One region of the Kocuria salina genome, then DNA from elsewhere that is predicted to be linked to it. Evidence: riboswitches for the same ligand, from Rfam matches in the RefSeq annotation. Region 1 holds a riboswitch; each other region holds the start of a gene.

Region 1 (4,346 bases):
ATCGCCGCGGGGGAGAACGCGCCCAGCCACAGTCCGCCGTCCGAGCCGAAGTTCTTCTGCGGGGAGAAGTAGTAGACGTCCGCCGCGGCCACCTCCGCGGCCATCCCCCCGGCGGCCGAGGTCGCGTCCACCAGCACCAGCGCGTCGTCCGCGATCCCGGAGGGCCGGTGCACGGGCGCGGCGACACCGGTGGAGGTCTCGTTCTGGGGCCACGCGTAGACGTCCACGCCCTCCTCCGCCCGGGCGTCCGGGCGGGTGCCGGGGGCGGACTCCACGATCGAGGAGGGCTCCAGGAACGGTGCGCCGTCGGTGGCCTGGGCGAACTTCGCGCCGAACTCCCCGAACACCAGGTGCTGGGCCCTCCGCTCGACCAGCCCGAACGCGGCGGCGTCCCAGAACGCGGTGGCCCCGCCCAGGCCCAGGAGCACCTCGTGGCCGGAGGGCAGGCCGAGGAACTGCGCGAGGCCCTCCCGCACCGAGCCCACGAGCTCCTGCACCGGCGCCTGGCGGTGGGAGGTGCCGAGCAGGCCGGCCCCGGCGCGCGACACGGCCTCGACCTGTGCCGGACGGATCTTGGAGGGGCCGGCGCCGAAGCGGCCGTCGGCGGGCAGCAGGTGCTGGGGGATGGTGACGTGTGCGGGCAACGGGCGCTCCCTCGTGGGTGACGTGCGGCGGGTGGTGCGCGACGGGCACGGCCGCCGCGGAGGCCGCTCGCGCCGTTCGCGACTCGGCCCATTCTGCCCCACCCGCGGACGGCGGGCCCCGCGGGCGCCTCCTCCCTCCGGGCGGCCGGAGGGCTCGCGCACTAAGCTCGTGCGGGAAGACCGGACCGGGCGGGATCCCCGGGCCGGGACGGCCGGACGAAGGATGACTGAGGCATGAGCGACCTGATCGACACCACGGAGATGTACCTGCGGACCGTCCTCGAGCTCGAGGAGGAGGGGATCACGCCGATGCGGGCGCGGATCGTCGAGCGCCTCGACCACTCCGGGCCCACGGTCTCGCAGACGGTGTCCAGGATGGAGCGGGACGGGCTGCTGACGGTGGGCCAGGACCGGTCGCTGCTGCTCACCCCTGCCGGCCGTGAGCGTGCGGTGCAGGTGATGCGCAAGCACCGGCTGGCGGAGCGGCTGCTCGCCGACGTCATCGGCCTGGACCTCGCCCAGGTGCACGACGAGGCGTGCCGGTGGGAGCACGTGATGAGCGAGCAGGTCGAGCGGCGGCTCGTGGACCTGCTGCACAGCCCCCGGTACTCGCCGTACGGCACGCCGATCCCCGGTCTGGCCGCCCTCGGGGTCGAAGAGAGCCCCGCAGCGGCGCACCCCTCCCTGCTCGACGCCGCCCGCCACGACCCGGACGGGTCGCACACCGTGGCGCTGCTGCCGGAGGTGGTCCAGGCGGACGCGGACCTCCTGGGCGTGCTGAGCGACGTGGGAGTGCTCACCGGGGCGGAGGTCATGGCCCGGGTGGACGGTCAGATCGTGCGCATCGAGGTGGCGGCCACGGGGCGGTCCGCGGAGATCGACCTGCGCACCGCCGCGGCCATCCGCGTCCTCGCTCCCTGAGGCGCCGCCGTCTCCCGGAGCGGGGCGGCGAACGGTTCTTCCCGGGTGTGGGGACGTTCACAAGCCACTTTCGGCCAGTCCGGCCCGAGCCGGACCCCGGAGGCGCGGCTTCCCTGGTGACAGGCGGATTCCCAGGGCGCTCGAAGACACTGCACAGCTCGTCACAGGTGCGAATTGATTCGACCTTTCCTCTCAATAACTACTCATTGAGACCCGCGGCGTTGTCCGGCTGTTATCTGTCGTGATCAAAACGTGACACTTCCGTAATCTGTCATGTACTGTTCAACGCGTGCCGATCACTGGTCGGATCGGCGCCCTCGGAGCACATCGCCGAATTCTGCCGGTGCCCGTGGCCTCTACACAGAAACTGCTTGGCAGAAGCGGGGGAACCACTTTCGGTCCCGGTGATCCGGGTCCTTGGGGTTAAGTCGTCAGAGCGCGTGCGTTCTGCGGCCGGGTGTCTCCCACCCGAATCCGACAGCTCACCTCGTAGGCAAAGGGAGGAACTCAACCATGTCGCTTTTCACGCTGAACGCTGCCCGCCACCGTGCCGAGACCACCTCGCACGTCGTGCGCAACACCACCATCGCCGCCGCTGCCGGCGCCGCGATGATCGGCTCCGTCGCCCCGGCCCAGGCCTTCGCCCAGGCTCCCGTCGAGACCGGCGCGGCCTACTCGGCCCCGGCCTCCGCCTCGCTGGCCGAGTACTCCTCGTACACCTACCAGGCCCCGGTCGCCGCGCAGCCCGCCGCTCCCGCCTACGAGGCCCCGGCCCCGGCCCCGCAGCAGACCGCCGCCACCTCGAGCGTCACCCCGCAGTCCACCGCCACCACCGAGATCGCCCCGGCCGCCGGCGGCGTCGTGGGCACCGCGATGTCCGCGCAGGGTGCGGGCTACGTCTACGGCGGCACCGCCTACGGCGCCTGGGACTGCTCCGGCTTCACCCAGTGGGTCTTCGCCCAGAACGGCATCGACCTGCCCCGGACCACCTGGTCCCAGTTCGCGGCGGGCACCCCCACCGCCAACCCGCAGCCCGGTGACCTCGTCTCGCAGAACGGCGGCGCCCACGTGGGCATCTACATCGGCGGCGGCAAGATGATCTCCGCCCTCAACCCGACCCAGGGCACCCAGGTCCACTCCGTCAACGCCATGCAGCTGGACGGCTACTACACCTTCTGATCCGGTCCGCCGCCCGCGACGACCCCGCTCGTCGCGGGCGGCACCCGATCACCCCCCACCCCGCACGCCGAGAACCGCTCTCCCGGTTCCCGGCGGTGCCTGCTGTCCGACCGGACGGCGCCCCCTCCTCCGCTCGCCGGCCGTCGTTCCCGATCCCGGAACGCACCCCTGCCGGACACCGGCCCACCCCGCGCACTGCCCGGGGCGATCCGTGCTGTCACCCGCGCCCTCCGGCAGGCCCGGCTCCGAAAGAAAGTCGTCTGAACTCCTCATGACCCGTGATCTGACCTCCTCGAACGGCATCGGCTCGCTCTTCTCCGGCAAGGCCCGCACCGTGGCCGCCGTGGCCGCCTTCTCCGGGCTGGCCCTCGCCACCACCGTCTCCGTGCAGGCCGCTCCGGCCCAGGACGCCTCCGCCGACGCCCCGCTGTCCGCCGTGGCCGCGGCCACCCCCGCCGCGGCGCCCGCCGTGTCCCTCGAGCCCGTCGCCCACGTGCAGAAGGTCGAGTCCGACCGGAAGTCCGAGAAGAAGGTCGAGAAGAAGGCCGAGCGGCAGAAGGTCGAGACCCCGGTCGTCGCGGCTCCCGCCGTGGCCGCTCCGGCGCCGAAGGCCGCCGCCGCGCCCGCCCCGGTCGCCGCCCCGAAGCCGGCCGTGCAGGCGGCTCCGGCCCCGAAGCCCGCCGCCGCGCCGGCCCCGAAGCCCGCACCGGTCGCCGCGCCGAAGCCGGCCGTGCAGGCGGCTCCGGCCCCGAAGCCCGCCGCCGCGCCCGCCCCGAAGCCGGCCGTGCAGGCCGCTCCGGCCGCCCAGCGCACCGTCACCCCGCAGAGCTCGGCCTCCGGCAAGGGCGCGACCATCTCCTCCGCCGCCATGGGCCAGCTCGGCGTGGGCCAGGACTGCACCGCGCTCGTCACCAACGCGCTGCGCGCCGCCGGCATCAACCACCACGGCTGGCCGGCCTCCTACCTGAGCCTCGGCACGCAGGTCTCCGCCGGCCAGGCGCAGCCGGGCGACCTCGTCTACTACGCCGACGGCGGCATGGGTGCGGCCCACATCGGCGTCTACATCGGTGGCGGCAAGGCCGTCCACGGCGGCTGGAACGGCGGCACGACCGTCATCGACAGCGTCAACGTGGGCTCCGGCCCCGTCTACGTCCGCGTGCGCTGACCGCACGCGAGAGCACCGCTTCGGGTGCGCGGTTCCTGGTCGGCCAGACGGGAACCGCGCACCCGCTGTCATCCCGGCGCCCACCGCGCCGGCCACCCCGGCGCCCCGGCGGCGGCCGATAGACTGGCCCCATGTCCACCGACTACAGCCGCAACGCCCGCACGAGCCTGGACCGCGAGTACGCCTACATGGCCTACGGCATGATCGGCGGCGCCGTGCCAGGCATCGTGGCCGGCTTCGTCGTCGCCGCGTTCGTGGGGCACGCCGCGATGTGGCTCTCGGTGTTCGGGGGCATCGGGATCGTGCTCGGCCTGATCACCGGGATCCTGCTCCACCGGAGGCGGCACGCTGCGGCCGTGACCGAGGACCGCCGGGAGCGCGGCGCAGCGCCGGAATGACGTGCTCCCGCAGCAGCGGGGCTAGGTCCGCGGGCAGCG
Region 2 (4,346 bases), on a different contig from region 1:
GGCCAGCACTGCGGTCTGGGCTAGCATCAATCGCACCGTCAATGGGCTCCAGGACAAAGACCAGGCCCGGGTCCGGTCGGAGACGGCGGCGCTCATCGCCCGGTGCCCATCCGGTAGCCGATCCCGCGGATCGTGTGGATGAATGTCGGCCTGGTGGCTACGTCGCCGAGCTTCTTGCGGATCCGTCCGATGTGCACATCCACCAGGTGCTCGTCCCCGGTCCAGTGCGTGTCCCAGACCATCTCCACCAGCTGCCGGCGCGAGAGCACCAGTTGGGGGCGGGCAGCCAGGCACAGGAGCAGGTCGAACTCGATCCTCGTCAACGCCACCGGTTCCCCGCCCAGGTGCACCTGGCGGGAGTCCCCGTCCACCACCAGGTCCCCGATCACCAGCCCCTGGTCCTGGCCCGCCGGCTCCGGGACGGGTGCGGACTGGGTGCGCACCCGGCGCAGCATGGCCTGCACCCGGGCCACGAGTTCGCGCGGGCTGAACGGCTTGGTCACGTAGTCGTCGGCTCCCATCGACAGGCCCACGATCTTGTCGACCTCATCATCCCGGGCGGTGAGCATCAGGACGTGGCAGTCCGAGAAGGTCCGCACCTGACGGCACACCTCGATCCCGTCGATCCCCGGCAGCCCGAGGTCGAGCACCAGCACGTCCGGGGCGAAGTTCCGTACCGCGGCCACCGCCTCCGTGCCGTCGTGGCGCATCACGACCTCCAGCCCGGCCTTGCGCAGATAGTCCGCGATCAGCTGCGCGAGGTCGACCTCGTCGTCGACCACCAGCACACGTCCGGTGAGCGGATCCGTCATCTGTCCTCCCGGTACTGATCGCTGTGACATGAACACTGTGCTGCGAGCCCCAGCGTCCCAGGGCGACCGTGTCTGAGGCCTCGGAAACGAAACAGGGGGGTGGACTCGTCGTGGCCGGGCTCACCGGTGAACCGGTGGTCGCTGTGGCTAACGATCCCCTGCACCGGGCCGATGAGAGGGATATCGGACACTGAGAAGATCGCGTGTCGCCCCTCCACGAGCCCGGACAGACGCAACACGGCCGGGATCCGGCCACCACCACCGGGCGAGGGGACTCCGGTGGTCTCGGCCATCTCGGTGACGGTGCGCGCGCTGGAGGAACAGGACCCCAGGCGAGGGGGAGGGGGGCCGTGTCCTGAGGCAAGAGGGCGCGGTGCTGCCAAACCTACGGTTGGTCGGTGACCGTTCGGGGTGCTGCTGACTGCGCGAAGGGTGCGCGCCCATCGGGTGCCGCGTCGGGGATCACCGCACTGGACTGGACTGGCTGGAACGGGTCGACGGGGACCATGACATCCCGGTGTCGGCCCGTTCCAGTCGATGACGGCCCAGCTCGTGGTCCTGGATCAGGCCGCGAACCACTCCTCCAACCAGCCCTGCATGAGCTCGATCTCCGCCTGCTGGTCCTCGATCATCTTCTCCGCCATGGCTCGCAACTCGGGGTCGGTGCCCATCTGCAGCTCCATCTCGGCCATCTCGAGAGCCATCTGGTGGTGGGCGATCATCTCTTCGAGGAAGGCCTTGTCGAACTCATCCCCGGACCGTTTCGCCAGCTCTTCGAGGCTCATGCCGTCCATGCCGTCCATGCCGTCCATGCCGTCCATGCCGTCCATCTCGCCCATCATGGCGCCCTGCATGTCGGCATTCATGCTCTGGCCATGGCCGCCATGGCCATGGCCGTGGACGTGGTGCCCGTGGCCGTGGTGGTGGCCGTGTCCATGGTGGTGGTGTCCCGGGGTGTTCTCGGCGGCCAGCCGCTGGGCCGCTGCTTCCAGTTGCTGGATCTCCTCGGTCTGGGCCTCGATGATCTTCTCCGCCAGGTCACGGATTTCGGGACGCTCGGACTTCTGCAGGGCCAGCTCGGCCATGTCGGTGGCACCTTGGTGGTGGGGGACCATCATCACGGCGAAGTGGCGGTCGTGGTTCATGTGCCGCTCAGCGCCCGTCTGTGCGGAGGCGGAGGCAGGCTGGTGCGTCGGGGACGCGACCGCCGCGGTCGCCCCGGCACCGCTGAGGGCCAGCGCCAGGGCCGTCCCGGCGGCCAGGTGCTTGAACGTCGACGTCATGACGAATCTCTCTTTCGCAGCAGCCCGTACTGGACCTGCACATCGTGGTGTTTGCTCTGTTCAGCCTCGGGTCGAGGCGGACCGATCCATCCACGGTAGCCCCGCCGCAGCTGGCTTCGCCGGGCTGGGAGGGCTGGGCGGTAGATCTTCACTGAACCTTCAAGAGCGGGCCCATCAGGCGGCCAGATCGGGGTGTTCCCCGGCGGTGGATGGGTGCAGGCATCTCCGGTTCTGACCGACCGATCCTGGATGCTGATCAGGTGGGGGGCACACCCGCCGCCCGCCACGAGCGGCATTCGTGGCGGACGGAGGGTTGGCTCAGCGGAAGGTGACGTAGCCGACCGTCGGCATGGCATTCACGCTGTGCACGAAGGTGCCCTGGGTGGGATTCAGCGCGGAGATCATCTTGCCGCCACCAAGGTAGATCCCGATGTGGGCCCCGCCGTTCTGGACGACGAGGTCGCCAGGCTGCGGGTCGGTGGTCAGGGTGCCGGCCGCCCACTGCTGCTGGCTAGTGCGGGGGAGGTCGATGCCCTGCTGGGCGTAGACCCACTGGGTGAAGCCGGAGCAGTCCCAGGCGCCGAAGTCCGTGCCGCCCCAGACGTAACCGGTGCCGGCTCCCTGCATCGCTGTGCCCACGATCCCGGAGGCGCCGGTAATTTCGGTGATGTCCGCCGATTGGGTGGACACCGCCACGGCCGATGTAGCCTGCTCGGGCGCGGCCGGGGCCTGGGAAGAGGCGGTGGAGACGGTCTGCGGGGCGGCCGCGGGCTGGGAGGCCGCCGAGGTGTAAGTCGTCAGTGCGGACGCGGGGGTCGCGTAGGCGGGGGCGGTCTCTGCGGGGACCTCGGCGTAGGCCTGGGCCGGGGCGATGGAGCCGATGAGCACCGCACCGGCGGTGGCAGCGATCGTGGTGTTGCGCACGGCGTGAGAGGTGGTCTCGGCACGGTGGCGGGCAGCGTGGCGCTTGAAAACAGTCATGGGTGAGTTCCTCCCTTTGCCTACGAGGTGAGCTGTCGGATGCGGGTGGGAGACACCCGGCCGGCAGAGCGCACGCGCTCTGCCGGCTTAACCCCAAGGCCCCGGATCACCGGGACCGAAAATGGTTCCCCCGCTTCTGCCAAGCGATATCTCTTCAGGAACCTCGAGCACCGGCAGAATTCGGCGATGTGCACGAGGGCGCCGACCGGATCAGTCATCGGCACGCAGTGGACAGTAGCCCATCCATAACGAAAGTGTCACGTTTAGGTCACGGCCTGGATTCTCTCCTCAGTCGGGAGCGGGAAGCTGTGATTCCGGCCTCGGAAAAATACGCCCCGAGGAAGTGAAACCGTCACGCAGCAGGACCCGTCGCGTAGCTCACACCGGTCTTTCAAAGCGCTCTGACTAGGACACATGGCATGGTGGCGCGCGTTTCGCTGGACGCAGCCGACAGCGACAGGGCTCTGCAACCATGCGCAGTCTTCAGCGCGGGCCGGGCCAGCACCAAGATTGTTGGGGAGGATTTTCAAGGTGGCTCACAGTTTGGGAGGGCTTCGGAAGTGCCCTTCCGAGGCCTTAGGGCAGGGTTTCTTCATGAAATCTCCATATTCAGCCCGCTGCACCGATGTAGAGGCCAGGTAGTGAGGCGGGATCGCGGATTCTTGAGGCGTTGATCTTCATCAAATCTTCAAGCTTTCGGGTCGCGTCACACAGAATCGGCAGTTTACTGTCGATGACATGGCGGGCTGGCTCCGGCCGGTTCGTCTCCTCGACCGAACCGACGAAGGAGCAAGCCATGACCCATCACGTGAGCGCGATGCTGGAGACCTACCCGAAGGACCTCGGGGGAGTGGACCAGGGCAAGCTGGCGGCCTGTATCGAGGCCTGCTTCGAGTGCGCCCAGACCTGCACCGCTTGTGCCGATGCCTGCCTGTCCGAGGACATGGTCGCCGAGCTGACCAAGTGCATCCGCACCAATCTCGACTGCGCGGACCTGTGCGAGGCCACCGGGCGGGTGCTCTCCCGGCACACCGGCTACGACGCGAACATCACCTTGGACGCGATCCGGGTCTGCCAGATGGCGTGCAAGGCGTGTGCTGATGAGTGCGAGCAGCACGCGGACATGCACGAGCACTGCCGGATCTGTGCTGAGGCCTGCCGTCGCTGCGAGGCCGCCTGTGCGGCACTGGTCGCCTCCCTGGGCTGAGCCCAGACTCGCGCTGACCCACGGACGCCGATGACCGGCCTCCGTCGGTGAAAGAGGAGCCTG
Region 3 (4,346 bases), on a different contig from region 1:
CGAGGACTGAGGCCTCCCACTCCGGCGCAGGAGTAGACGATCCATCACCAGATCGCCCACCTCACCTGGACGGAGCGCGGCGTGCTCGAGCGGTTCGCCGCCGTGCCGGAGGGCGAGCGCATGCCGTGAATCGGTCCGCCCATGAGGGCGCCCATAATGGCCAGCGCCTCGATCATGGATACCTTCGCCCACTGCTAGGACGTCCGCGACGCTCTCAGCCTTCCCCCAGTCGCCTCGCACCGACTGCGGCACGTCGCCCACCTGAGCGTGGCCACCCGCGACTACGCCTTCATGCAGCGCCGATTGGACCCGCCGGCCGAGCCGTTCCGCGTCGAGCTCACCCACGAGGACGAGACCTGGACCTGGGGACCGGCAGAGGCGGCTCAGCGCATCCACGGACCGGCCCTGGACTTCGCCCTGCTCGCCACCCGGCGGCGGCACCGCCAGGACGGGAGCCTCGTCGCGGAGGGCCCCGACGCCGACGCCTGGCTCGACATCAACCATGCCTTCGGCGAGCGGCCGGGTCCGGGGCAGGCGCCGCTGTCGCCGGCGGACTGAGGCACCGGCACCTGTCCTTCGGACGCACCGCTCCGGACTGCCCGGCACTCGCACGGCAGGTCGCTCGTCCCGTCCACGGCACTAGCCTCCCCGACTGATCTGCAACAAGTCCTAATGCGGTTCGACCGGGTCTGATCAGAACCCTCAAATCCCCTGTCACCTGCGCGGACGCCCGCCATACTGGACGTTCATCCACGTCCTGCACCACACCTGGGGGATCACCATGTCCGCATCCGACCGCACGCCGCGCTCCTCGTCGGGGATCTCCCGCCGTCGCGCCCTGGGCCTCGCGTCCGCACTCGGGCTGTCGCCGCTCGCCGCCACCGCCTGCGCATCGGGAAGCGCGGCGTCGTCTGGCACGCTGAGAGCCTCCAGCACCGCCTCCGCTGTGGCGTCCGCCCCCGGCCGCGCCCCGGGGCGGGCCCCGCTGACCACCGACGCCACGAACCGGATCGTGCTGCTGGGCACCAGCGGCGGCCCGCCGTGGTGGAACGACTCCCACCGCGAGGGCGTGGCCTCCGCGGTCGTGGTCGGCGACAAGTACTACCTGGTTGACGCCGGGGACGGGGTCGGCAAGCAGATCAAGAAGGCCAAGCTGGGCACCTGGGACAAGGACATGCGCGGCCCCCTGGACGCCCTCGTGGCGATGTTCCTCACCCACCTGCACTCGGACCACATCTCCGACCTCTACAACATCCTCGGCACCGGCCTGCAGAACGGGGTGGCGATCCCCGACCGCGTCCTGGAGATCTACGGGCCGGGCAACCGCGGCGCCCTGCCGATCAGCTACCAGGGCGCGCAGATCCCGTCCGACCAGGTGGTCAACCCGGGCAACCCGACCCCGGGCACCCGGGAGACGATCGAGGCGATGATCAAGACCTTCGCCACCGACTTCAACGACCGCATCATCGACTCGGGCTACCCGCCGCCCAAGGACTTCTTCGCCGGCCACGACATCCAGCTGCCGGCCGAGCTGATCGACGACCCCAACGGGGACCCGCACCCGCGCATGCGCCCGGTGGAGGTCTTCGAGGACGACCGGGTGAAGGTGACGGCCACTCTGGTCCAGCACGCTCCCGTGTTCCCGGCGTTCGCGTTCCGCTTCGACACCGACACCGGCTCCGTGACCTTCTCCGGGGACACCGGGCCGAGCGAGAACCTCGTGGAACTGGCGAAGGGCTCGGACGTCCTCGTGCACGAGGCCATCGCCGCCGAGTGGGTGGCCCAGCGCCACCCCGAGCCCCGCGACGCCGCGGCCGAGGCCGAGTACCAGCACCTGATCGGGGCGCACACCACGATCGAGGATGTCGGGGGCATCGCCGAGCGCGCCGGGGTGAAGAAGCTCGTGCTCAACCACCTCGTGCCGGGCAACTGGCCGGTCGAGAAGTGGGAGAAGGCCGCCGAGAACTTCTCCGGTGAACTGGTCATCAGCGAGGACTTCGACGCCATCGCCATCGGCTGATCCGGTCGGCACCGCAGCACCGGCCGGCAGCTCAACTCCGCGGCGCCGACGAGCTGGCCCGAGCGGCGACCGCACGGGTCAGCTCCGCCATGTCCCGCATCTCGGGTGCGGCGGCAGCCGCGTCGCCGGCTGTCGTCGCATCAGGGAGCTCCGGGGCACGCACCGCGACGAACGTAGCGGCCCCCTGGCATGCGACGTCCGGCACGCATTGCGGCAGTGTCCGCAGAGGAGTCCGGCTGTGCCCGAGAATCACCACAGCACCAACAATTTTCCTTTTGTGAATTCTTGATCAAGCCCTGAAACACCCGAAGAAAACGCCCTTGTCCTCCTGAAGGAAAAGCACTGAGCGCGGACAGCCACAGGCTTTGTGGGGCTTTACTCCTCATTTGTCGCGCCCCGACACGGGCCCCATCACTGAACGTTCTGATCCACACCCGAGCGTGCTCACCCATCGTCTTCACTTCGATGGACCTCCAGGTCAAGAGCACTTTCGTCTCGAACTGAGCCTCCCCAACGGTCCCGATCGGCGCCCTCGACAGGCAACCTCGTCCGGATGCGGAGGTCCACCACTGGGTCGACAACAAACGTCGAGACACGCCCGTGATCAAAGCGAGACTTTTCCGTTATCTTTCGATTAGTGTTCTCTCCGTGCCGGTCGCCTCACCGATCGACATCCCCGTGCACATCGCCGAATTCTGCCGGTGCCCGGGGCCCCCAGACATATCGCTCGGCAGAAGCGGGGGAACCATGAACGGTCCCTCCCCCGGGACCTAGGGGTTAAGTCGTCAGGGCCCCCATCCTGACGACCGGGTGTCTCCCACCCGCATCCGACAGCTCACCTCGCAGGCAAGAGGGAGGACATCAATCATGCCCGTTTTCCAGTCCCGCATGCCCCGCCACCGCGCCCAGAACTCGTTCCGACTCGGACGCACCGCGATCCTGGCGGTCGCCGGCGGCGCCCTGGCGCTCGGCAGCGTGGCCCCGGCCCAGGCGGCCCCCGCGGCAGCCCCCCAGCAGCTGATCAGCATCCAGTCCCAGTCCGGCAAGGCCGCGACCATCGCCGCGGCGGCCAAGAACCAGCTCGGCGTGGGCCAGGACTGCACCGCCCTGGTCACCAAGTCCCTGCGCGCGGCCGGGATCAACCACCACGGGTGGCCGGCCTCCTACCTGAAGCTCGGCACTCGGGTCTCCGCCGCCCAGGCCCAGCCCGGCGACCTGGTCTACTACGCCAACGGCGGCATGGGCTTCGCCCACATCGCCGTGTACATCGGCGGCGGCAAGGCCGTCCACGGCGGCTGGAACGGCAACCAGACGGTCATCCAGACCGTCAACGTCGGCTCCGGCCCCGTCTACATCCGAGTGCGCTGACACTCCACGCAGGATGCGGGTGTGCGGTTCCCGTCCCGACGGGAACCGCACACCCGCGTCTCGTTACGGGGCGCCTCAGGACACCGAGAGGCGTCGGACTCCTTCAGCCGTGACCCTGTACCGGCGCTTGCGACTGGTGGGAGGAGCCGTAGCCTCGAGCATGCCACGGCCGATGAGCTCGTTGATCCGGCTCAGCGTCCGGCTGTAGGTCCATCCCAGGTGGGCGGCCACCGGTCGCGTGGCGTCCAGGCCCTCCGCACCCACAGCACGCAATACGGACTCCAAGTCTTCGTCCAGGACGATCGTCCCGCCGGGTCGAGGCGCCGACCTTTCGGGTGGGCTCGATGGGTCGACATCGGGCCCGGCCACTCGGGAAGACAGCGCGACGTCCGGTGAGAGCTGATACCGGGCATAACGTCTCCCGCCAGAACGTTCGGCCAGCCCCCGGTCCACGAGGTCAGTGAGTGCCGCGGTGGCTTCCCGACTGTCGAGTCCCCAACTGCGCAACCGCTCGTTGGACACCTCGGTGCCGTGGTGGAGCATCGCCAGGGCCATGTGCTGGGCATCGGTGAGGCCGGTGACGCCCAGGGAGGCGATCCATTCCACGGTGTCGGTGTCGAGAAGGGCATGCCGGGGAACGGTGACCTTGACGTGGCTCAGCGTGGCCTCGAACTCGGGCGGGGTCATGCCTGCAGCGCGCAGCGTCGCCATGATCCTGGGAATGCCCGACCCCCTGTTCTCGCAGACCACCTCGCGCCGGCCCGGGAGTTCGACGTCGGAGAGCAGACGAGCCAGCAGACCGTTGCGCGAGGACGTGATCTCGTCCGCGCCGAGCCCCCCGACCTCGACGCCGCCGTGAAGCGAACCCGGGTTCTTGACGACGAGCCGATCCGCATAGAGCTCGATCTGCACTTGGGTCCCCCTGGCCAAGGGCCCGTAGTCCCGGTGCATCAGGGCG

The links. A riboswitch is a leader RNA that binds a small molecule or an ion and turns the genes downstream of it on or off. The one in region 1 is predicted to bind cyclic di-AMP.
Region 2: it holds a riboswitch for cyclic di-AMP, as region 1 does, so the genes downstream of both, E7Z53_RS06765 (C40 family peptidase) here and E7Z53_RS13915 (C40 family peptidase) in region 1, are expected to answer to the same signal.
Region 3: it holds a riboswitch for cyclic di-AMP, as region 1 does, so the genes downstream of both, E7Z53_RS01840 (NlpC/P60 family protein) here and E7Z53_RS13915 (C40 family peptidase) in region 1, are expected to answer to the same signal.

What each region holds. Positions count from the first base shown of each region.
Region 1 covers NZ_SSSF01000007.1:59,686-64,031, forward strand. The annotation lists gene serC (phosphoserine transaminase) at 1-644, opposite strand, end outside; gene E7Z53_RS13910 (metal-dependent transcriptional regulator) at 879-1,565, shown strand; cyclic di-AMP (ydaO/yuaA leader) riboswitch at 1,924-2,073, shown strand; gene E7Z53_RS13915 (C40 family peptidase) at 2,079-2,744, shown strand; gene E7Z53_RS13920 (C40 family peptidase) at 3,016-3,909, shown strand; gene E7Z53_RS13925 (hypothetical protein) at 4,041-4,307, shown strand; gene E7Z53_RS20830 (DUF4031 domain-containing protein) at 4,225-4,346, opposite strand, start outside.
Region 2 covers NZ_SSSF01000003.1:11,756-16,101, reverse strand. The annotation lists gene E7Z53_RS06780 (sensor histidine kinase) at 1-27, opposite strand, end outside; gene E7Z53_RS06775 (response regulator transcription factor) at 93-812, opposite strand; gene E7Z53_RS06770 (DUF305 domain-containing protein) at 1,376-2,095, opposite strand; gene E7Z53_RS06765 (C40 family peptidase) at 2,414-3,076, opposite strand; cyclic di-AMP (ydaO/yuaA leader) riboswitch at 3,082-3,272, opposite strand; gene E7Z53_RS06760 (hypothetical protein) at 3,686-3,874, opposite strand; gene E7Z53_RS06755 (four-helix bundle copper-binding protein) at 3,873-4,283, shown strand.
Region 3 covers NZ_SSSF01000001.1:405,684-410,029, forward strand. The annotation lists gene E7Z53_RS01825 (AMP-binding enzyme) at 1-10, shown strand, start outside; gene E7Z53_RS20085 (hypothetical protein) at 45-176, opposite strand; gene E7Z53_RS01830 (hypothetical protein) at 268-558, shown strand; gene E7Z53_RS01835 (MBL fold metallo-hydrolase) at 782-2,020, shown strand; cyclic di-AMP (ydaO/yuaA leader) riboswitch at 2,697-2,882, shown strand; partial or broken gene E7Z53_RS01840 (NlpC/P60 family protein) at 2,996-3,388, shown strand; gene E7Z53_RS20675 (ATP-binding protein) at 3,464-4,346, opposite strand, start outside.